DNA from 4 places in the Serratia sp. LSHTC3 genome. Region 1 is predicted to be linked to each of the others. Evidence: predicted binding sites of a transcription regulator. Region 1 holds the regulator's gene; each other region holds the start of a gene.
What was found. The regulator LexA, encoded in region 1, represses DNA repair genes until DNA is damaged. The targets are predictions, from matches to a motif close to TNCTGTATGTACATACAGNA.
Positions count from the first base shown of each region.

Region 2: dinB (DNA polymerase IV) is a predicted target of LexA. The motif match lies at 2,995-3,014, and genes of this name have one in related genera.
Region 3: rmuC (DNA recombination protein RmuC) is a predicted target of LexA. The motif match lies at 2,709-2,728, and genes of this name have one in related genera.
Region 4: AC2CGI_RS09375 (DNA translocase FtsK 4TM domain-containing protein) is a predicted target of LexA. The motif match lies at 1,065-1,084, and genes of this name have one in related genera.

Region 1 covers NZ_JBXUNP010000004.1:509,454-515,260, reverse strand. The annotation lists gene plsB (glycerol-3-phosphate 1-O-acyltransferase PlsB) at 1-1,136, opposite strand, end outside; gene AC2CGI_RS18080 (diacylglycerol kinase) at 1,285-1,653, shown strand; gene lexA (transcriptional repressor LexA) at 1,756-2,364, shown strand; gene dinF (MATE family efflux transporter DinF) at 2,468-3,805, shown strand; gene AC2CGI_RS18065 (CsbD family protein) at 4,121-4,330, shown strand; gene zur (zinc uptake transcriptional repressor Zur) at 4,433-4,945, opposite strand; gene AC2CGI_RS18055 (sugar O-acetyltransferase) at 5,191-5,763, shown strand; gene AC2CGI_RS18050 (RNA polymerase sigma factor) at 5,794-5,807, opposite strand, start outside.
Region 2 covers NZ_JBXUNP010000009.1:42,257-48,063, reverse strand. The annotation lists gene nqrF (NADH:ubiquinone reductase (Na(+)-transporting) subunit F) at 1-649, shown strand, start outside; gene AC2CGI_RS22980 (FAD:protein FMN transferase) at 633-1,682, shown strand; gene nqrM ((Na+)-NQR maturation NqrM) at 1,690-1,917, shown strand; gene AC2CGI_RS22970 (glycerophosphodiester phosphodiesterase family protein) at 1,950-2,846, opposite strand; gene dinB (DNA polymerase IV) at 3,030-4,091, shown strand; gene pepD (beta-Ala-His dipeptidase) at 4,134-5,594, opposite strand.
Region 3 covers NZ_JBXUNP010000006.1:285,209-291,015, forward strand. The annotation lists gene udp (uridine phosphorylase) at 371-1,132, shown strand; gene AC2CGI_RS21225 (tyrosine-protein phosphatase) at 1,262-2,044, shown strand; gene AC2CGI_RS21230 (DedA family protein) at 2,124-2,654, shown strand; gene rmuC (DNA recombination protein RmuC) at 2,795-4,342, shown strand; gene ubiE (bifunctional demethylmenaquinone methyltransferase/2-methoxy-6-polyprenyl-1,4-benzoquinol methylase UbiE) at 4,421-5,176, shown strand; gene ubiJ (ubiquinone biosynthesis protein UbiJ) at 5,190-5,798, shown strand; gene ubiB (ubiquinone biosynthesis regulatory protein kinase UbiB) at 5,795-5,807, shown strand, end outside.
Region 4 covers NZ_JBXUNP010000002.1:451,669-457,475, forward strand. The annotation lists gene lrp (leucine-responsive transcriptional regulator Lrp) at 535-1,029, shown strand; gene AC2CGI_RS09375 (DNA translocase FtsK 4TM domain-containing protein) at 1,150-4,827, shown strand; gene lolA (outer membrane lipoprotein periplasmic chaperone LolA) at 5,023-5,634, shown strand; gene AC2CGI_RS09385 (replication-associated recombination protein A) at 5,702-5,807, shown strand, end outside.

The DNA.
Region 1 (5,807 bases):
ACCGAGTAACCGCGGGTGAACAGCTCGCCGAGGTATTCACGGAACACCGTCGAGTACAGCTTGTTGCCTTTAAAGGTGCGGCGGATGAAGAACGCGCCCAGGCGACGGAAGATCGGGCCCGCCGGCCAGAAGTTGAGGTTGATGCCCGCAGCGATGTGCGGCGGCACCAGGCCCTGGTGATACAGCACGTACGACAGCAGCAGATAGTCCATGTGGCTGCGGTGGCAGGGCACGTAGACGATCTCGTGGCCGTCCTGCGCCAGCTGGCGCACGCGCTCGGCGTTGGTGACGTTGATGCCCTGATACAGCCGGTTCCAGGTCCAGCTCAGCACGCGGTCGGACAGGCGCACGGTTTCGTAGGAGAAGTCGGCGGCGATCTCTTCCATCAGCGCGATGGCGTTCTGCTGGGCCTTCTCGTGCGAGATCTTCTTGCTGCGCGCTTCGTCCTCGACCGCTTTTTCGATCGCTTTGGACGCCAACAGCTTGTTGAACAGATCCTGACGGGCCGGCAGACTCGGGCCCACCGCGGCCAGGCGCTGACGCGAGAAGTGCATGCGCGCCACGCGCGCCAGTTTCTGCGCGATGGTTTTATCCGTGCCGTGTTCGGTAGCCATGCGGCGCAGCGACACGGTGTTGGAGAAACGCACGAAGCTGTCGCGGCCGAGCCACAGCACGGCGAAGAATTTCTGCACGCCGTTCAACAGACGCAGGTGCGGCGTGCCGTGGCCTTCGCGGCCCGGCGAACGGCCGAACATCACCGAAACCGGCAGCATCTGAATGTCGAGATCCGGGTTGCTGCGATGCAGATCCAGATAGTCGTGGAACAGCTTTACCGACTCTTCTTTTGGGGTGTAATAGCGGAATACGCGCGGGCCGTCGTGAATGAACACGTAGCTCGGCAGCACGGTGCCGTCGATCTCCAGCGAGTTGAGCGGATCGGGCAGATCCTGCGCCAGGCACTGGGTGCGCAGCGTCAGCAAATCCGCCTTGGAATTGTAAGGTAAAACATACAAAATCGGCCGTGAGGGATCCAACCCTAGCTCGGTAACCGGATCTGAAGGGATGACCTTACTTCTTACCAACAATTTAAGTGGTAAATTCAATATTTTATAATAAATTTTACGCCAACCTGACATAACAACGTGAAGCCTCTTGTTAGCAATGCGCCGCAAGCATACCAGAAACCGGGTAGCAGATCTGTGGTGTTCGAAAACCGAGAGCCGTCAGCGCGGACTGTTCTAGACTCTTTTTATTATGACCGACCTCTGAGAAAGGCACGAAAACATGGCAAACCAAGCAACCGGACTGACCCGCATCATCAAGGCAGCCGGCTATTCTTATAAAGGGCTATCCGCCGCCTGGCAGCACGAAGCGGCTTTCCGCCAGGAACTGGTGGTCACCCTTCTGGCTATCATACTGGCTGTCTGGCTGGATGTGGGTGCGATAGCGCGCATTTTATTGATCGGATCGGTAGCGCTGGTGATGATCGTCGAGATCCTGAACAGCGCGATCGAGGCGGTGGTGGATCGCATCGGCAGCGAACATCACGAGCTGTCCGGGCGGGCCAAGGACATGGGATCGGCGGCGGTGTCGCTGGCGATCGTGCTGGCGCTGTTCGTTTGGGGCACGGTCTTATGGCAGCATTTCGGCTGACGAAAAGCGCCTACTGACTGATTTTTATTTATTCTTCGGTTCCCAATCCGCGCTTACCTGTATATACTCACAGCAAGACTGTATAAACAAACAGGGGGCGGAATGAAAGCACTAACTACCAGACAGCAAGAGGTCTACGATCTGATTCGCGAGCACATTTCGCAAACGGGCATGCCACCAACGCGTGCCGAGATCGCGATGCGTCTGGGGTTCCGTTCGCCTAACGCCGCCGAAGAGCACCTGAAGGCGCTGGCACGCAAAGGCGTGATCGAAATCGTCTCCGGTGCCTCGCGCGGTATCCGTCTGCTGATGGAAGAAGAAGAAGGGCTGCCGCTGATCGGCCGCGTCGCCGCCGGCGAGCCGCTGCTGGCGCAGCAGCACATCGAAGGGCACTACCAGGTGGATCCTTCCCTGTTTAAACCGAGCGCCGATTTCCTGCTGCGGGTGAACGGCATGTCAATGCGCGACATCGGCATTCTGGATGGCGATCTGCTGGCGGTGCACAAAACGCAAGACGTGCGCAACGGCCAGGTCGTGGTCGCGCGGATCGAAGACGAAGTGACGGTCAAGCGCTTGAAAAAGCACGGCAACGTGGTTGAACTGCTGCCGGAGAACAACGAATTCCAACCGATCGTGGTCGATCTGCGTCAGCAGAATTTCACTATCGAAGGGCTGGCGGTCGGCGTGATCCGCAACGGCGACTGGATTTAATCGCCGCGCCATCACCGCCGCTCCCTGTATCAATCGCCCCTGTTTTGGGGCGTTTTTGTTTCTGACTTCGCCCTTTGTCACTCAGTCACAGGAACATCCCATCATGCGCCTGATTTCCGCTTTCACCAGCGACACCGATAAAGCCCTGTGGCGCCTCGCCCTGCCGATGATCTTCTCCAATATTACCGTGCCGCTGCTCGGGTTGGTGGACACCGCGGTGATCGGCCACCTCGACAGCCCCATTTATCTGGGGGGCGTGGCGATCGGTGCGGTGGCGACCAGCTTCCTGTTCATGCTGCTGCTGTTCCTGCGCATGAGCACTACCGGCCTGGCGGCGCAAGCGCTGGGGGCGCAGAACCCCCAGGCGCTGGCGCGCGCCTTTATGCAACCGCTGCTGCTGGCGCTGTTGGCCGGGGTGGCGATCGTCCTGCTGCGCTATCCGCTGATCGAACTGGCGCTGCGGATCGTCGGCGGCGATGCCGACGTGCTGGAACAGGCGCGGCGTTTTCTTGAGATCCGCTGGTTAAGCGCCCCGGCGGCGCTGGCCAACCTGGTGCTGCTGGGCTGGCTGCTTGGCGTACAGTACGTGCGGGCGCCGGTGATCCTGCTGATCGTCGGCAACCTGCTGAACATCGTGCTGGATATCTGGCTGGTGATGGGCCTGGGCTGGAATGTGCGGGGGGCGGCGGCGGCAACCGCCATCGCCGAATACGCTACGCTGCTGCTCGGCCTGTGGTTGGCGTGGCGGGTGATGCGCCTGCGCGGTATTACCCTGCAGATGCTGCGCCAGGCCTGGCGTGGCGATCTGCGTCGCCTGCTGGCGCTCAACCGCGACATCATGCTGCGCTCATTGTTGCTGCAACTGTGCTTTGCGTCGTTGACCATTTTCGGCGCTCGCCTGGGAAGCGAGGTGGTGGCGGTCAATGCGGTATTGATGAATCTGCTGACGTTCACCGCCTATGCGCTCGACGGTTTCGCTTATGCGGTGGAGGCTCATTCGGGCCACGCCTACGGCGCCCGGGACGACAGCCAACTGCGCAAAGTGTGGCATGCGGCCTGCAGGCAGGCAGGGCTGGTCGCGTTGGCCTTCGGCCTGGCGTATGCCGTTACCGGCCAGCAGATCGTGGCAGCCTTGACCTCTTTGCCGGAACTGCGTGCGTTGGCCGCCCATTATTTACCCTGGCAGGTCATTCTGCCGCTGGTTGGGGTGTGGTGCTATTTGCTGGACGGCATGTTTATCGGCGCCACGCGCGGCGCCGAGATGCGCAACAGCATGGCGGTGGCCGCGGCGGGATATGGTATTGCGCTGCTCAGCGTGCCGCTGCTTGGCAACCACGGGCTTTGGCTGGCGCTGGCGGTGTTTCTGGCGCTGCGCGGCCTGGCGTTGGGCTGGATTTGGCACCGTCACCAGGTGCGCGGCAGCTGGTTTACTGCCCATTAAACCGGACGTCTTGTTGGGTTAATGGTTAGTTTTTCTTATGATTTTGATCATGTTTGCTTACATGTTTTCAGCCTTGGTCTGTTCGCGTTAGTTCGTTGTTTGTTAGCGTTTTTTGTTTTTATCTTGTTTGTTAATGGTTTTTTATCCTGTGTTTTGGCTTTTTTATTTCCATGTTTAACTAGAATGAATCATGTGGCTGGTAAATGAAGGGGAGCGTTGCTTCTTAAGGTGAAGGGAGCATCAGCCAGAAAAACTTCTGGTTAACCCCGGCCGGCGACAGGGATCACTGATTCACCACAGGTTAACGGAGAGACTATGAATAAAGATCAAGCCGACGGTAACTGGAAGCAGCTGAAAGGCAAAGTGAAAGAGAAATGGGGCAAGCTGACCGATGACGATCTGACGGTCATCGAAGGGAAACGCGAACAGCTGGTCGGCAAAATTCAGGAGCGCTACGGTTACCAGAAAGAGGCGGCCGAAAAAGAGGTGAAGGCCTGGGAAGATCACACCAAACACCGCTGGTAACACGCAGGGCCGCCACTGACGGCGGCCGGCAACAGCGCAGGCCGGCGTTGCTCCATCCTCTGGCGCCCCGGCCGCAGGTACAGGGAAGTACCTGACTTCGTCTTACTTCTTCTTGATGGCGATGCTGTGATCGTGTTCGGCGCAGTCATGCTTGCTGTCACAAGCTTCAACTTCAACGCAACCGGCGCACAGGCCGTGCGCTTCCACCACGCTGTGCCGCAGCGCAAATCCGGCTTCCTGCGCCAGCTTCTGCAGCGTCTCCTCCACGCCTTCGGTGGTGCGTTCGGTCACCTGGCCGCAGCGATCGCAGATAAACAGCGCGGACGTATGCATCGGCTGTTCGAAGTGGTGGCACAGCACGTAGCTGTTGGCGGACTCCACCCTATGGATAAACCCTTGCTCCAGCAGAAAATCCAGCGCGCGGTAGACCGTCGGCGGCTTGGCCTGCGGTTCGGCGACGCGCAGCAGATCGAGCAGGTCATAAGCGCTGATTGCACCGGGTTGCTGAGTCATCAGACGCAGCACTTCCAGCCGTTGCGGCGTCAATCGCACATTGCGTTGCTGGCAGAGGCGTTCCGCCTGCGCCAGCAGCTTTTCCTGGGTGGTTGAGTTCATCGCAAATATCCCGGTACGTAAAAAAGCCGATTTTACCATGATTACGGCGAATCGCCGAGAGTTGCCCCCTTTTCCCCTGAGGATAGCGCAGAGAAAGGCGCGCTGAGTGCGCTAAAAGAGAGATGCATCACAACTTTTCCCCTCCGCCGGGCGGTAGATCAACGTTGCCGGTTTTAGCGCTGGAGAGCGGGGGGCGAGAGCGGTATAACGCCTTTCACCCGCGTGATGAGCAGGAGCCCTGTGTGATGACGGAAAGAGAGAAACTGTTAAGCGGCCTGGAATACAACAGCCGCGATGAAGAACTGATCGCCCTGTACCATCGGGCGAGGGCGTTGACCAAAAGCCTGGGGGCGCTGGACTCGCATCAGGCGGACGAGAAAAATCGCCTGCTCGGCGAGCTGTTCGGCAACTGGGGTGAGGCGAGCTGGATCGAAACGCCATTCTGGTGCGACTACGGGCAGCATGTCCGCATCGGTAAAAACTGTTTTATCAACGTCAATGCGGTGTTCCTCGACTGCAACACCATCACCATCGGCGACAACACGCTGATCGGCCCCAACGTACAAATCTACACGCCGAGTCATCCGCTGAAGGCCGGTGAACGCTTTACCGGTGACCCGGCTTTTCCTTTCCGCACCTCGGCGCAGCCGGTGTCTATCGGCAGCAACGTCTGGATCGGCGGCAACGTGGTGATCCTGCCGGGAGTGACCATCGGTGACGGCACGACCATCGGCGCGGGCAGCATCGTCACCGGCGACATTCCGGCCAATGTGCTGGCGCTGGGGCAGCCGTGCCGGGTTATCCGCGCGTTGGAATAGGCCGCTTAACACGAATTGGCGGCCAGCGGTTTATCGGCGAGTGC
Region 2 (5,807 bases), on a different contig from region 1:
CAAGTTCAACCTGTTCCGCTACCGCTCGACGGTGAACGACACCACGGTGCGCGCCTACTCGATGGCCAACTATCCGGAAGAAAAGGGCATCATCATGCTCAACGTGCGTATCGCCACGCCGCCGCCGAACAATCCGGACGTGCCGCCGGGCATCATGTCTTCCTATATCTGGTCGCTGAAGCCGGGCGACAAGGTGACCATCTCCGGGCCGTTCGGCGAGTTCTTCGCCAAGGACACCGACGCCGAAATGATCTTTATCGGCGGCGGCGCGGGCATGGCGCCGATGCGCTCGCACATCTTCGATCAGCTCAAGCGTCTGAACTCGAAGCGCAAGATCACTTTCTGGTACGGCGCGCGTTCGCTGCGCGAGATGTTCTATGAAGACGACTTCAACCAGCTGCAGGCGGAGAACGAAAACTTCACCTGGCACGTGGCGCTGTCGGATCCGCAGCCGGAAGATAACTGGACCGGCTACACCGGCTTTATCCATAATGTTCTGCTGGAGAACTACCTGAAAAACCACCCGGCGCCGGAAGACTGCGAGTTTTACATGTGCGGGCCGCCGATGATGAACGCCGCGGTGATCAAGATGCTCAAAGATCTGGGTGTCGAAGACGAAAATATCATGCTGGATGACTTTGGTGGCTAAATTGCGCGCATTGGCGACGAAGAACTGGCTGACGGGCGTGGCGCTGAGCGCCACCCTGCTGCTGACCGGCTGCGGGCCGGAACAGGTGGATCTGACGGGTAAAACCATGGGCACCTCGTATTCGATCCGTTACGTGACCGGCGACGATACGCCGTCGGCGCGCGAGATGCAGGCGGAGATCGACAAACGGCTGGAACAGGTGAACGATCAGATGTCCACCTACCGGCCGGATTCCGAGCTAAGCCGCTTCAACGCCAGCCGCGACATTGACCGGCCGTTCCCGGTTTCGCCGGCCGCCGCCGAAGTGGTGCGCGAAGCGCTGCGCATCAACCGCGTCACCGATGGCGCGCTGGACGTGACCGTCGGGCCGCTGGTCAACCTATGGGGTTTCGGCCCGGAAGGGCGACCGGACAAAGTGCCGAGCGAGGCGGAACTGGAGCACCGCCGCGCCTGGACCGGCGCCGACAAGCTGTCGGTGCAGGGCAGCGCGCTGGTGAAAAGCATCCCCGAGCTGTATGTCGACCTGTCTTCGATTGCCAAAGGATACGGCGTGGACGTGGTGGCGGAGTATCTGCAATCGCAACACGTGAAAGACTACATGGTGGATATCGGCGGTGAAGTTCGTACCCGCGGGCGCAACGGCGAGCAAAAGCCGTGGCGCATTGCCATCGAGCGCCCGACCGCCGGCGCGCAGCAGCAGGCGCAGCTGGTGATCCAGCCGGGGGAGATGTCGATCGCCACCTCGGGTGACTATCGCAACTACTTCGAACAGGACGGGGTGCGCTATTCGCACACCATCGATCCGGTCACCGGGCGGCCGATCCATCATCGGCTGGTGTCGATCACCGTGCTGAGCCCAACCTGCATGACCGCCGACGGCCTGTCCACCGGCCTGAACGTGATGGGGCCAGAGCGCGGCATGGCGCTGGCCAACCTGCTCGGTATCCCGGTGTTCATGATCGTGAAAACCGCCGACGGGTTTGAGGAGCGTTATTCGGACGCGTTCAAACCCTATCTGAAAAAGCGTTCGTGAGGTTGCTATGTTGACGGTATTCGCCGCTACCTTCGTGTTGTTCCTGCTGATCGTCGGCGGGATGTCGCTGGGTTACGTGTTCAAACGCAAAAGCCTGCAGGGCAGCTGCGGCGGCATCACCGCGCTGGGCATGGAGAAAGTCTGCGACTGCCCGGAGCCGTGCGATGCGCGCAAAAAGCGCGAAGCCAAAGCGGCACAGCGGCGCGAGCAGTTGGACAAGCACCGCATTCTGTAGCGAAGCGAAAACCCGGCCTTGGCCGGGTTTTTTTATTTCGCCTTGCGGAAGCTTTTCGCTTCGGCCGGTGAGTTGACCATCACGCCGTCGGCCCCCAGCGCCAGCGCCTGCTGATACTCCTGCGGCGTGTTGACGCCGAACAGAATGATGTGCGCCGGGCCCTGCGAGCGGAAACAATCCATCGACTCTTTATCCCAGGTCAGAAACGCCTTCGAGCGCCCTTCGCCGAGGGTGTACTTCTCTACCACTTCCACCTCACGCTTCAGCTCCAGCCCATACCAGCGCGGCTGTCGGTTGTCCGGTTTGACATCGCACTGGTGCGCCATGGTGACGTTAGCCAGCAGCGTGCGGGTCTCGTCGCGGCTTTCGAAGCGCGGGATGGCCGGCGGCAGCGCCTGCAGGTATTTGGCATCGGTAGAGTAGACGCGGGTGCGGTTCAGGCTGTCGGTGCTTTCCAGCGTCGCCAGCAGCGCCTGGCCAAACTGCGCCGGATCGGCGTCCGGGGATTTGATGTCCAGATAGAAGGTGACGTGCGGGAACGCCTTTAGCACCTCGTCCAGCCGCGGAATGCCGATGCCCTGGCCGCGGAACGGATGTGCATCGCCTTTGGCGAAGGCCCAGCCGGCATCGGTCTCGGCCAATTGCGCGGCGGTATAGGCAGAGACCGGGCCCTGCCGGTTGGTCAGCGCCTTCAGATCCGAGGGGCGATACAGCACGATGACGCCGTCTTTGGATGCTTGCAGGGTGATCCAAACGGCGTCGGCGCCGTTTTTCAGCGCGGTTTCGATGGCGATGCGGGTGTTTTCCGGCGCATCGGCGGTGCCGCCGCGATGGGCGACGATCGCCGGCGCGTGACCGGTGGCGGCGCTGGCCGCCAACGCGCTCAGCGACAGCGCGGAAGCCAGCAGCCAATGAGAAAATCTGATCATGTAGGGTACCTTGTCGTTATCGTTGTGGTGAGCCGCACGGGATAGCGGAGATCATACTATTGAAAAATTAAGCTTTTTTAACAACGCGGAAATATCTGGCGGAAACGGCGCTTTCATCGAAGCCTGCGGCCTTGAGCTTTCGGTATCTGACTGTATACTTATACAGTGTTACTGGAGGGTGCGATGCGTAAAATCATTCATGTCGATATGGACTGCTTCTTCGCGGCGGTGGAAATGCGCGACGATCCCAGCCTGCGCGATATCCCGCTGGCGATTGGCGGCAGCGCCGATCGGCGCGGGGTGATCAGCACCGCCAACTACCCGGCGCGGCGCTACGGCGTGCATAGCGCCATGTCTACGGCGATGGCGCTCAAGCTGTGTCCGCATCTCACCCTGCTGCCGGGGCGCATGGCGGCCTACAAAGAGGCTTCGTTGCATATCCGTGAAATCTTCGCCCGCTATACCCCGTTGATCGAGCCGCTGTCGCTCGATGAAGCCTATCTCGACGTGACCGACAGCCCGCAATGCAACGGCTCGGCGACGCTGATCGCTCAGGAGATCCGTCAGGCGATCGCCGATGAGCTGAATCTCACCGCGTCGGCCGGCGTCGCGCCGATCAAGTTTCTCGCCAAAATCGCTTCCGAGATGAACAAGCCGAATGGGCAATACGTGATCACCCCGGCGCAGGTGCCGGCGTTTTTGCAGCAGCTGCCGCTCAGCAAAATCCCCGGCGTCGGCAAGGTGACCGCCAAACGGCTGGAGGAAGTGGGGCTTATCACCTGCGCCGACGTGCAGCAATACGATTTGGCGCAGCTGCTCAAGCGCTTCGGCAAGTTCGGCCGGGTGCTGTGGGAGCGGTGTCAGGGCATCGATCGGCGCGAAATCTCGGCGGAGCGGCTGCGTAAATCGGTGGGCGTGGAGCGCACGCTGGCGGAGGACATTCACGACTGGGAAGATTGCGAAACGCTGATTATCGACAAACTCTACCCCGAGCTGGAGATGCGGCTGCGTAAGGTGAAGCCGGATCTGCATATCGCCCGGCAGGGCGTGAAGCTGAAGTTTCAGGATTTTCAGCAAACCACCCAGGAGCACGTGTTCCCGGTGCTGAATCAGCAGGATTTGCTGGCGGTGGCGCGGCAGGCGTGGCGCGAACGGCGTGAAGGGCGCGGCGTGCGGCTGGTGGGGCTACATGTGACGCTGCTCGATCCGCAGCTGGAGCGGCAGCTGGCGCTGCCTTGGGAATAAAAAAGCCGGCGATTAGCCGGCTTTTTGCGTTAAGCGCGCAGATTACGCGCGCTCAGGGATCGCTTTCAGCAGCGAGGTCAGCAGCTTCCAGTACAGACCGACGCTTTCGATATGCACCTGCTCATCCGGCGAGTGCGGGCCGGTGATGGTTGGCCCGATCGATACCATGTCCATGTTTGGATACGGCTTTTTGAACAGACCGCATTCCAGGCCGGCGTGGATCACCATGATGTTCGGCGTCTTGTTGAACAGCTCCTGATACAGCTCGCGCACCAGGTGCATCACCGGCGAGTCGGCGTCCGGCTGCCAGCCCGGGTAGCCGCCCTTCGGTGCCACCTTGGCGCCGGCCAGCTGGCCCAGCGCGGTCAGCATCTCGACCACGTAATCTTTGCCGCTGTCGATCAGAGAGCGGATCAGGCAGATGATTTCCGCTTCGTTTTCGCTGGTGGTGACCACGCCGACGTTCAGCGAGGTTTCCACTACGCCTTTCACCGCGTCGCTCATGCGGATCACGCCGTTCGGCGTGCCGTTCAGCAGCGCCAGGAAGCGTTGCTGGCTGTCGGCGCTCAGCGCCTGCGAAGCGCTGGTGACCGGCTCCAGCAGCACGGTGATGTTCTTCTCTTTGGCGGAGAGTTCGTTCTGCAGCACCGCCAGGAACTCCTGGCTCAGCGCTTTCAGCGCGTCGGCTTTTTCCGCCGGCACCGCAACCACCGCGGAGGCTTCACGCGGGATGGCGTTGCGCAGGGTGCCGCCGTTCAGATCCAGCACGCGCAGGTTCAGCGCCGCCGCATGGGAGAACAGGAAGCGCGCCAGCAGTTTGTTGGCGTTGCCCAGACCGACGTGGATCTCGGCGCCGGAGTGGCCGCCTTTCAGGCCCTTGAGGGTCAGCTTCAGGGTTTGGTAACCGGCCGGCACCGCTTCGCGCTGCAGCGGCAGGGTGGTGATGAAGTCGATACCGCCGGCGCAACCCATGTAGATTTCGCCTTCTTCTTCGGAGTCGGTATTGATCAGGATGTCCGCCTGCAGCCAGTTTGGCTGCAGCCCGAAGGCGCCGTCCATCCCCGCTTCTTCGGTCATGGTCAGCAGCACTTCCAGCGGGCCGTGCTCAACGCTGTCGTCGGCCAGCACCGCCAGGGCGGAGGCCATGCCGATGCCGTTGTCGGCGCCCAGCGTGGTGCCGCGCGCTTTCACCCACTCGCCGGCGATATAAGGCTGGATCGGATCCTTGGCGAAGTCGTGCACGGTGTCGTTATTCTTTTGCGGCACCATGTCCAGGTGCGCCTGCAGCGCCACCGGCTTGCGGTTTTCCATGCCTTTGGTGGCCGGTTTGCGCAGCAGGATATTGCCGACCTGATCGCGCTCGGCGTGCAGGTTCTTCTCTTTGGCCCAGGTGAGGATGTGCTGCGCCAGCGCTTCTTCATGATAAGAAGGGTGCGGGATAGAACAGATCTTGGCGAAAATATCCCACAGCGGCTGTGGCGAAAGCTGAGACAATTCAGACACTATAAGTCTCCTGTGACGGCAGGCTCCGACAGGACGGGCGTGCCGCGCGGTTGAGGTGAGCGGGTATCTGTGCGTCGTGGCACGATCGTTAGAGAATATCACTTTATTTCCGGCGGCGCGCGCCCCGTATTGTGCGGTTTAAGCGCTTGATCACACGGCTTCGCGGCGGGAACGTTCGCTTTTTCAGCATCAATCACCGAAAAGCCGCGCGGC
Region 3 (5,807 bases), on a different contig from region 1:
TTTGCGGCATTTTTAAGCGCTTTTTATCATGTTATTACGCGTTTTGGCCCGCGTAAGTGCCATAAGGTGCGTTAGAGGGCTTTTTTGCCCCTAAGCAACCGATAAGATGGAGTTATTTCGGATTGATGAGCTAAATAGTTTCAGCCGGCAACCAACGGGCAGGGAGCTGCAAGGTTTGTCGGCTAGACTGAGGTTTAGCGTTGCGTTCTGGATGCCTTATAGTGATTTTTTGTGATAAAAATCACAAAAAATATGTAGCATGTAATTTGTTTCTCTTTTCATAGTGACTGTCGTCACGAAATTAAGCGGCGATTTTCAGTAGAGTGCTTTTTTGTTCCTCCCAATAAACATGATCCATGAGGAGTCTCGTATGTCTCAGTCTGACGTTTTTCATCTCGGCCTCACCAAGAACGATTTACAAGGGGCCCAGCTTGCCATCGTGCCGGGCGATCCACAGCGCGTAGAGAAGATTGCCAAGCTGATGGAAAATCCGGTGCATCTGGCCTCCCATCGTGAATTCACCACCTGGCGCGCAGAGCTGGACGGCAAGGCGGTGATCGTCTGCTCCACCGGTATTGGCGGCCCCTCTACCTCTATCGCGGTGGAAGAGCTGGCGCAGCTGGGCATTCGCACCTTCCTGCGCATCGGCACCACCGGCGCCATTCAGGCCAATATCAACGTCGGTGACGTGCTGGTGACTACGGCGGCGGTACGCCTCGACGGCGCCAGCCTGCACTTTGCGCCGATGGAGTTCCCGGCGGTTGCGGACTTCGCCTGCACCACCGCGCTGGTGGAAGCGGCCAAAGCCAGCGGCGCGACCACCCACATTGGCGTAACCGCTTCTTCCGATACTTTCTACCCGGGCCAGGAACGTTACGACACCTACTCCGGCCGCGTGGTCAGCCGTTTTAAAGGCTCGATGGAAGAGTGGCAGGCGATGGGCGTGATGAACTATGAAATGGAGTCCGCCACGCTGCTGACCATGTGCGCCAGCCAGGGCCTGCGTGCCGGCATGGTGGCTGGGGTGATCGTTAACCGCACCCAGCAAGAGATCCCGAACGCCGAGACCATGAAAAACACCGAAAGCAAAGCGGTGCAGATCGTGGTGGATGCCGCCCGCCGTCTGCTGTAATCGCCTCCCCTGAACGGGCCGCCGCCGCGGCCCGTTTTTCCATTCGCGACTAATCTGTTACGGTGATACTCCTCAGCGCTGCGCCGATGGCCGCCGCGCGTTGTCATAACAAAAACAACGAGGACGTTTATGACCGCCCAGATCCTGCTTCATCCTTCGCTTGCGCCGCTCGACGGCGGCATTAATTTCCGTGACTTCGGCGGCAACGGCGTGGCCGACGGGCGCCGCATCAAGCGCGGCCTGCTGTTTCGTTCCGGTTCCCTCGAGCGGCTGACGGAAAACGACTGCGCCTTTCTCGCCGGCGTGCCGGTGCGTTCGGTGCTGGACTACCGCGATGCCGACGAAGTGCAGGCCAAACCGGATATTCTGTGGAATGGCGCCGACTATCATCACGTGCCGGCCAACCCGCTGAGCAGCGAAGTCAACGCCAACCTGGAGAAGCTCACCAACGAAACGCTGGCCGCTTTCGACGCCCGCGCGTTCATGCTGGAACTGTATCGCCGCCTGCCGTTCGGCAATGTGGCCTATCAGCGGTTGGCGCAGCTGCTGAGCAACCCCGGCGGCGGCGCGATCGTGCAGCACTGCGCAGTCGGCAAGGATCGCACCGGGGTCGGTTCGGCACTGGTGCTGTTCGCGCTGGGGGCCGACGAAGCGACGGTGCTGGAAGACTATCTGCTGACTGAAACCACGCTGGCCACTTTCCGCGAGCAGATGCTGGATCAGCTCTCTATCAAGCTGAATGCGGCGGCGCTGGAGCAATTCGCCTACGTGCTCAGCGCGCGCGAGGAGTTCCTGATGACGGCGCTGGGCTGCATCCGTCAGCAATACGGCTCCACCGACCGCTGGCTGGAAGCGGAATACGGTCTGGGCGCGGCCCAGCGCGAAGCGCTGCAGGCGTTCTACCTCGAGTAAATCGCTGCGTGTTTAACCGGGGTTTAACTCGCCCCGGCTTATCCTAGGCGGCGAACCATCGCGTATCAGGAGCCCCGTATTGAGCCTCAATGACGTTATCAACTGGGTCAGCGACGTCGTGCGTCAGCACGAAGGCTGGGCCATTCCCATCATCTTCTTCCTGGCGTTCGGCGAGTCGCTGGCGTTTTTGTCGCTGCTGCTGCCGGCCACGGTGATCCTGCTGGCGCTGGGCGCGCTGATCGGCGAAAGCGGCATCGCCTTTTGGCCGATTTGGGCCGCCGCCGCCGCCGGGGCGTTTTTCGGCGACTGGCTCTCTTACTGGATCGGCTATCACTATCAGGATCGCGTGGCCCATATGTGGCCGCTGTCGCGCAATCCGCAGCTGCTGGCGCGCGGCCACGCCTTCTTTGAACGCTGGGGCGTGCTGGGCATTTTCATCGGCCGCTTCTTCGGCCCGCTGCGCGCCGTGGTGCCGTTGGTGGGCGGCATTTGCGGCATGCCGCAGCGCTATTTCCAACTGGCCAACGTCACGTCGGCGATGATCTGGGCGTTCGGCATTCTGGCGCCGGGGGCGTTCGGCATCAAGTGGCTCAGCCAGTGGCTGGGTTGATTTCTCGCTAAATTGCGCAGCGCCGCGCAATATTGTGCGCGGCCGGCAAAATCAGGCTGGACATCCATACAGCCTCCCCTTAACGTGACGGGCAATGGGCGTGCAAAACGCCGCAACGGCAAGGTGCAACAGGAGGCAGGGTGGATACCAGTCTGATTTATGGGATTGGCGGCGTAGCGATCGGCATGCTGTTGGGGTGGCTGATCGCCAGTCTGCGGGTGCAGCAGACGCATGCGCAACATGAAACCGAGCTGCGGTTGCTGGAGCAAGCGTTGCAGCAGGCGCAGCAGGAAACGGCGGCGCGACAGGAAACGCTGCAGCGCCACGAGCAGCAGTTGCGCCAGAGCGAGCTGGAGCTGCGCAATCTGCACAGCCAACTGGCGGCCGGACATGAGAAGCTGCAACAGCTCAACCATTGGCGCAACGAATGCGAGCTGCTCAATCAGGAGCTGCGCGCCCAGCGCGAGGTTAACAGCGCGCAGGAAGCCGAACTGCGCGAAGTCACCATCCGTCTGGAAGAGACGCGTATGGCAGCGGAGGAGAAGCAGCGCCTGCTTATCAACAGCGAACAGCGGCTCACCACCCAGTTTGAAAATCTCGCCAACCGCATTTTTGAACACAGCGGCCGCAAGGTGGACGAGCAAAATAAGCAAAGTTTGGATCGTTTACTGTTGCCGCTGCGCGAACAGCTGGACGGTTTCCGCCGGCAGGTGCAGGACAGCTTTGGCCAGGAAGCGCGGGAGCGCCATACGCTGACGCACGAGATACGCAATCTGCAGCAGTTGAACGCGCAGATGGCGCGCGAGGCGATCAACCTCACCAAGGCGCTGAAAGGCGACAACAAAACGCAGGGCAACTGGGGCGAGGTGGTGCTGAGCCGGGTGCTGGAGGCTTCCGGCCTGCGCGAAGGGCATGAGTATGAAACGCAGGTCAACGTGCGGGTGGATCATCAGAGCCGCATGCAGCCCGATGTGATCGTGCGCCTGCCGCAGGGTAAGGATGTGGTGATTGACGCCAAGATGTCGCTGATCGCCTACGAGCGCTATTTCAACGGCGAGGATGAGGCGGAGCGCGAAGCGGCGCTGAGCGAACATATCGCCTCGCTGCGCGGCCACATCCGCATGCTGGGCCGCAAGGACTATCAGCAACTGCCGGGGCTGCGTTCGCTGGATTATGTGCTGATGTTCATTCCGGTCGAGCCCGCCTTCCTGCTGGCTATCGATCGCGAGCCGGAGCTGATCAGCGAAGCGCTTAAGCACAACATCATGCTGGTCAGCCCGACCACGTTGCTGGTGGCGCTGCGTACCATCACCAACCTGTGGCGCTACGAGCATCAGAGCCAGAACGCCCAGCGCATCGCCGATCGCGCGGCGAAACTGTATGACAAGATGCGGCTGTTCGTGGACGATATGTCCGCGCTGGGGCAGAGCCTGGACAAGGCGCAGGGCAGTTATCGTCAGGCGATGAACAAACTGAGCGAAGGCCGTGGTAATCTTATCGGCCAAATTGAAGGTTTCCGCGCGTTGGGGGTTGAGGTCAAACGGCCGATAAACCCGCTGCTGGCGCAGCAAGCCGGCGCGCAACACGATGAAGCGGAAGAGGCGAACGACGATGATGTCGCCGCGCTGCCGCAGACGAACGACGATGAAGGTACCGCCGGGGAATCGGGCTTCGTTTCGCACGGCTGAGGCCGTGGCGAGGTGGGGTATTCACCGGGCTTCTGGTACACTCATCCACACAAAATTGACTGAATAGCAGGCAGGACAATGGCAGATCAATCGCAGGAAACCACCGATTTCGGTTTTCGCACCGTCGCTAGAGACGAAAAACAGGCCATGGTGGCGGACGTTTTCCATTCGGTAGCGGCAAAGTATGACGTGATGAACGACCTGATGTCGTTCGGTATTCACCGTATCTGGAAGCGTTTCACCATTGACTGCAGCGGCGTGCGCCGCGGGCAGCGCGTGCTGGATCTGGCCGGCGGTACCGGCGACCTGGCCGCCAAGTTCTCCCGCATGGTGGGCGAGCAGGGGCAGGTGGTGCTGGCGGACATCAACGATTCGATGCTCAAGATGGGACGCGAGAAGCTGCGCGATCGCGGCATCGTCGGCAACATCAATTACGTGCAGGCCAACGCCGAAGCGCTGCCGTTCCCGGACAATTACTTCGATTGCATCACCATCTCCTTTGGCCTGCGTAACGTCACTGACAAAGACAAAGCGCTGCGCTCGATGTTCCGCGTGCTGAAGCCGGGCGGCCGTCTGCTGGTGCTGGAATTCTCCAAGCCGCTGCTGGCGCCGCTGAGCAAAGCCTATGACGCCTACTCTTTCCACGTGCTGCCGAAGATCGGCGAGCTGGTGGTGAAAGATCCGGACAGCTACCGCTACCTGGCGGAATCGATCCGCATGCACCCCGATCAGGAAACCCTGAAGGGCATGATGGGCAACGCCGGTTTTGAAAACGTCACCTATTTCAACCTGACCGGTGGTATTGTCGCCCTGCATCGCGGCTTCAAGTTCTGAGAGGGAGATGCCGATGCTGTTTACCCCTCTGCTGACCGGTGCGCTGGAAACCTCGCTGAATAACCTGCTGTTTCGCGATCGCAGCATGAAAGCCGCCCGCCAACGCCTGGCGGGCAAGGTGCTGCGCATCGAACTGGAAGAGTTGGCTTCGCCGCTGGTGCTGGTGTTCAGCGAACTGCGCGTGGATGTGCTGGGGCAGTCTGAAGACAGCGCCGATTGCACCGTGCGTAGCCGCATTCCCTCCTTGCTGAAGCTGCGCGATCGCCAGCAGTTGCCGGTGCTGATGCGCAGCGGCGAATTGACGGTGGAAGGCGATATTCAGGTGGTGCAACAGCTGGTTGGCCTGCTCGATCTGGCGGAGTGGGATCCGGCGGAGTGGCTGGCGCCCTACATCGGCGATATCGCCGCCCAAGGCATTACACAGGCGCTGGGAAAAGGCGCCTCGCTGCTGAAAGCCGGCTTTATGCGCCGGCAGCAAGACATGGCTGAGGCGTTGACAGAAGAGTGGCGCCTGGCGCCGGGGCCGCTGGAAGTGGTGTGGTTCAACGAAGAAGTTGACGCACTCGCCCGCAGCGCGGAAGCGCTGATTGCCCGCATGGACAAGTTGGAGGGCAAGCGATGACCCCAGGCG
Region 4 (5,807 bases), on a different contig from region 1:
CACCCGCTGTCGGCAAATCGTACGCCGAACGCAGAAATTTACCTTATCAAAGCCGCATTCGGCCGCTGAATCGCCAACCGCGCAAAAACGGCGCATTCTGCGACTTCAGCCGCTCCCCGCCGGGGTTTATCTGCCAGCGATTCATAACCAAAAATGGGATGCAGACTTTTCGTGACGGTACGTTGTTCTGATTTTGCTTCTTTTACTTTGACAATCCGCTGCGCATTTGCGAAAACATCATAGGAAGAAGAAATTATCCCCGTAACACCAGCAAATCGTACGTATTTGCACCGCGAGGCGGCAATGCGCGATGGGTGTGCGGAGCAGAGCGCGCAAGCGTTTGCTGATTTTTTCTCGACCTAAACGTCGTTACCTGCATCGCGCGGAGTTGGACAGACAGGCTGTGCGGCGTGGAATGATGGTAGTGAAGAAGCATATGACAGGCATCGGGTCTTCGCTTGGAACGAACCCTTACACATTGACGTTGGCTAGGGTGTGGCAAGTGCACGGAAGAAAATAAGAGAGACAATAATAATGGCAGACAACAAGAAACGCCCGGGTAAAGATCTTGACCGTATCGACCGCAACATCCTGAATGAGCTGCAGAAGGATGGGCGTATTTCGAACGTCGAGCTTTCGAAGCGCGTGGGGTTATCCCCGACACCATGTTTGGAACGCGTGCGCCGTCTCGAGCGCCAGGGTTTCATTCATGGCTATACCGCATTGCTTAACCCGCATTATCTGGATGCGTCCCTGCTGGTTTTCGTGGAGATCACGCTGAACCGCGGCGCGCCGGATGTGTTTGAGCAATTCAACTCGGCAGTGCAGAAGCTTGAAGAGATTCAGGAGTGTCATCTGGTTTCCGGCGATTTCGACTACCTGTTGAAAACCCGCGTACCGGACATGTCGGCTTACCGCAAATTGCTGGGCGAAACCTTGCTGCGTTTGCCGGGGGTTAACGACACCCGTACCTACGTAGTGATGGAAGAAGTGAAACAGAGTAACCGTCTGGTTATCAAAACACGGTAAGGTGCAGGTGCAAAACCTGATTAAATTGGTTACACTCCTGTTTATTCATACAGTTTCGGCGCCGGGGCAGTTTCTCGGCGCTGTTGCTATGTCAGCTAACAGGAACCTGGAGAGCCTTTCTTGAGCCAGGAATATACAGAAGATAAAGAAGTTACCCTGAAAAGACTCAGCAGTGGCCGGCGTTTGCTGGAAGCTGTGCTTATCGTGGTAGCGATTTTTGCCGTTTACCTCATGGCTGCGTTGGTCAGTTTCAATCCGTCTGACCCAAGCTGGTCGCAGACCGCGTGGCATGAGCCGATTCACAATCTGGGCGGCGGTGTCGGGGCCTGGTTGGCCGATACGCTGTTCTTCACCTTCGGGGTGCTCGCCTACGCGATACCGCCGATCATGCTGGTCCTGTGCTGGGCGGCTTATCGCCAACGCAGCAACAGAGACTACATCGACTATTTCGCGCTTTCCCTGCGCCTGATCGGCACCCTGGCGTTAGTGCTCACCTCCTGCGGGCTGGCGGCGCTGAACGTCGACGATCTCTATTACTTCGCTTCCGGCGGCGTGATCGGCAGCCTGCTGAGCAACGCCATGTTGCCGTGGTTCAACGGCATCGGCGCTACGCTGGCGCTGCTGTGCGTATGGGCGGCGGGGTTGACGCTGTTTACCGGCTGGTCCTGGCTGGTGATCGCCGAGAAGATCGGCGGGGCGGTGCTGGGCGTCGCGACGGTGATGACCAATCGCTCACGTCGCGAAGAGCGCTATTTTGAGGATGACGAGCGTTACGTCGACGACGAACCTGAGCAGGCAGAGAAGGGCGCCGCCGCAGCGGTTGCCGCGACCGCCGCCGGAGCCGCGGCCGCCGATGACGACGTGCTGTTCTCCGCGCCTTCGGTCACCGAAAGCGCCAAAGCGGCGGCGGAAGACGCCGCCGATCCGTTGCTCAGCGGCCTGCGCGCCGACGATGGCGAGCTTGAAGCAGAAGCCGCATCCATCGCGCCGGCGGCTTCGCCTGCACCGGCGGTGAAGGCAGAGATCCACGAGCCCGTTGCAGCGCCGATCGCCACACAGGCGCCGTCGGTGACGGTGGCGCCGGCCGCGCCGGCCTCTGTCAATCAGCACCCGGTGAGCGCCCCGGCGCAAGACGCTACGCCGCCGCTGTATTCCTTCGAGATCCCGGAGGAAACGCCCGCGCCTAAGGCGACGCGTCCTGTCGATCCTTATCAGGATGACGATGAGCCGCGCCTCGGCAACTGGCAAGAGCCGGCCGCACCGCAGCCGCCGGCGCGTTCTCCCTTTGATTTTACCGCCGCACAGCGTGACAGCGTCGACATCGGCAATTCGAGCGGTTTCAGCGCCACCGGCGCCAAACCGCAGCCGGATACGGCGGCAGCCGCTGCTGCTGCTGGTGCCGCGGCGGCGACCTTTATGCCGGCCTTTACGGCGACCAGCGACGGCAATCCGCAGGTTAAGCAGGGCATCGGCCCTGAACTGCCGCGGCCGAATCCGGTGCGCATCCCGACCCGTCGCGAACTGGCTTCCTACGGCATCAAGCTACCTTCGCAGCGTGCGGCCGAACAGGAGCAGCGCCAGACAGAGGCGGAGCCTCAGCAGCCGGCGACGGTGAACCCGCAAGAAGAAGAGGCGCTGCAGGAAGCCGCGCTGCGTCAGGCGTTTGCCGAGCAGCAGAGCCAGCGCTATGGCGAAAGTTACGCGCCTGAGGAACAAGATGACGAGAGCGCATTGCAGGAAGCCGAGCTGAGCAAGGCGTTTGCCGAGCAGCAGCACCAACGCTACGGCGAAGGCTATCAACAGGACGACGAAGAGGCGCAGCAAGAGGCAGCGCTGCGCCAGGCGTTCGCCGAGCAGCAGCAGGCGCGCTACGGCCAGCAAGCACCTGCTCCGCAGGCACCGGCCACCAGCCCGATCGATACCCGCAATGCTTTCAGCTTCTCGCCGATGGCGGATCTGGTGGACGATGGCCCGAGCGAGCCAATGTTCACGCTGTCCCCGCAGCTTGAAGAGCGCATTGAACAGCAAAGCGAGCAGGAGGACGATGTGCCGTTCGGTCAGTTTGAGCCTGTGGCGCCTGCGGCTCAACCTCAGCAATCGCATCAGCCGCCTCAACAATACCAACAGCCGCCGCAGCAATACCAGCAGCCGCAGCAACAGCAGTATCAACAGCCGTCGCAGCCGCAATATCAGCAGCCGCAGCAACCGGCGCAGCAGCAGCCTCAGCAAGCTCAGGCCGAGCAACATCCGGCGATGGACAGCCTGATTCACCCGTTCCTGATGCGCAACGATCAGCCGCTGCAGAAGCCGACCACGCCGCTGCCGACGCTGGATCTGTTGACCGAAGCGCCGAAAGAGGTGGAGCCGGTCGATTCCTTCGCGCTGGAACAGAAGGCGCGCCTGGTGGAGGCCAGCCTGGCTGATTACCGCGTGAAAGCCGACGTGGTGGACATCCTGCCGGGGCCGGTCATCACCCGCTTCGAGCTGGATCTGGCGCCGGGCGTTAAAGCGGCGCGCATTTCCAACCTGTCGCGCGATCTGGCGCGCTCGCTGTCGACTTCGGCGGTGCGCGTGGTGGAAGTCATCCCCGGCAAGCCTTATGTCGGCCTGGAGCTGCCGAACGCCAAACGGCAAACGGTGTATCTGCGCGAAGTGCTGGATTGCCCGGCTTTCCGTGACAATCCGTCGCCGCTGTCCATCGTATTGGGTAAAGACATCTCCGGCGAACCGGTAGTGGCCGATCTGGGCAAAATGCCGCACTTGCTGGTCGCCGGTACCACCGGTTCCGGTAAGTCGGTCGGGGTCAACGCCATGATCCTGAGCATCTTGTATAAGGCCACGCCGAAAGAAGTGCGCTTTATCATGATCGACCCGAAAATGCTGGAGCTGTCGGTTTACGAAGGCATTCCACACCTGTTGACCGACGTGGTTACCGACATGAAAGACGCCGCCAACGCGCTGCGCTGGTGCGTGGGTGAAATGGAACGCCGCTACAAGCTGATGTCAGCTCTGGGCGTGCGTAACCTGGCCGGCTACAACGAGCGCGTCGATCAGGCCGAAGCGATGGGGCGTCCGATCCCGGATCCATTCTGGAAGCCGACCGACAGCATGGACATCACGCCGCCGGTGCTGGAGAAAGAGCCGTACATCGTGGTGATGGTCGACGAATTCGCCGATCTGATCATGACGGTGGGCAAGAAGGTCGAAGAGTTGATCGCTCGCCTGGCGCAGAAAGCGCGTGCGGCGGGTATCCACCTGGTGCTGGCGACCCAGCGTCCGTCGGTGGATGTGATCACCGGCCTGATCAAGGCCAACATCCCGACGCGTATCGCCTTTACCGTGTCGAGCAAGATCGACTCTCGCACCATCCTCGATCAGGGGGGCGCCGAGTCCTTGCTGGGCATGGGTGATATGCTTTATCTGGCGCCGAACTCCTCGATCCCGGTGCGCGTACATGGCGCATTCGTGCGCGATCAGGAAGTGCATGCGGTGGTCAAGGATTGGAAAGCGCGCGAGCGGCCCCAATATAAAGAGGGCATTCTCAGCGGCGGTGAAGACGGCGAGGGCGGTGCCGGCGGCGGCATGGACGGTGACGAAGAGCTGGATCCGCTGTTTGACCAGGCGGTGGATTTCGTGGTGGATAAACGCCGCGCCTCCATCTCCGGCGTACAGCGCCAGTTCCGTATCGGCTACAACCGCGCGGCGCGCATCATCGAACAGATGGAGGCGCAGGGCATCGTCAGTGAGCAGGGGCATAACGGCAACCGCGAGGTGCTGGCGCCGCCGCGGCATGACTGATGGTTTAGCCGTTGCAATTCAATAAGAAAGGGCCGCTTAAGCGGCCCTTGTGCAAAGAAGCGTAAACCCGTTTCTTCTCGGAACATTGGCCTACCGGCCGATCGCCGGCTTCAGGTAAAGTAACGGGAGTAAAGGGTTGATTGACCCGCACGGCGTCGCCCTGCGGTTAACGCATTTCATAAGGTATCTGGAATAATGAAAAAACTGTTAGTTGCCTGCTGTCTGCTTTCGGGATTCGCTTCTACCTCCGTGCTGGCCGACGCCGCACAGGATCTGCAAAGTCGCCTGGCGAAGGTGAACAGTTTCCACGCCAGCTTCTCGCAAACCGTGACCAGCGCCGAAGGCGCCGCGGTGCAACAGGGTGAAGGCGAGCTGTGGGTGAAGCGGCCGAACCTGTTCAACTGGCACATGACCTCACCCGATGAGAGCGTGCTGGTCTCCGATGGCCAAACCCTGTGGTTTTACAACCCGTTCGTCGAGCAGGTGACGGCGACCTGGTTGAAGAACGCCACCGGCAATACGCCGTTTATGCTGATCACCCGCAATAATGCCAGCGACTGGAAACAGTACAACGTGAAGCAAAAGGGCGATGATTTCGAATTAACGCCAAAATCCGCCAGCGGCAACCTGAAGCAATTCGCCATCAGCGTGACCAACAGCGGCACCATCCGCAGCTTCGCCGCGGTGGAGCAGGACGGCCAGCGCAGCGCTTATACGCTGAAAAGCCAGCAGAACGTTGCCGCCGATCCGGCCAAATTCAAATTTACCCCGCCGAAGGGGGTGACGCTGGACGACCAGCGCCAGTGAGGTGCAAGTGAGTAATAATCTGTCGCTCGATTTTTCCCAGAACGAGTTCCAGCCGTTGGCCGCGCGCATGCGGCCGACCACGCTGGCGCAGTATATCGGCCAGCAGCATCTGCTGGCCGCCGGCAAGCCGCTGCCGCGCGCCATCGAGGCCGGGCAGTTGCACTCGATGATTT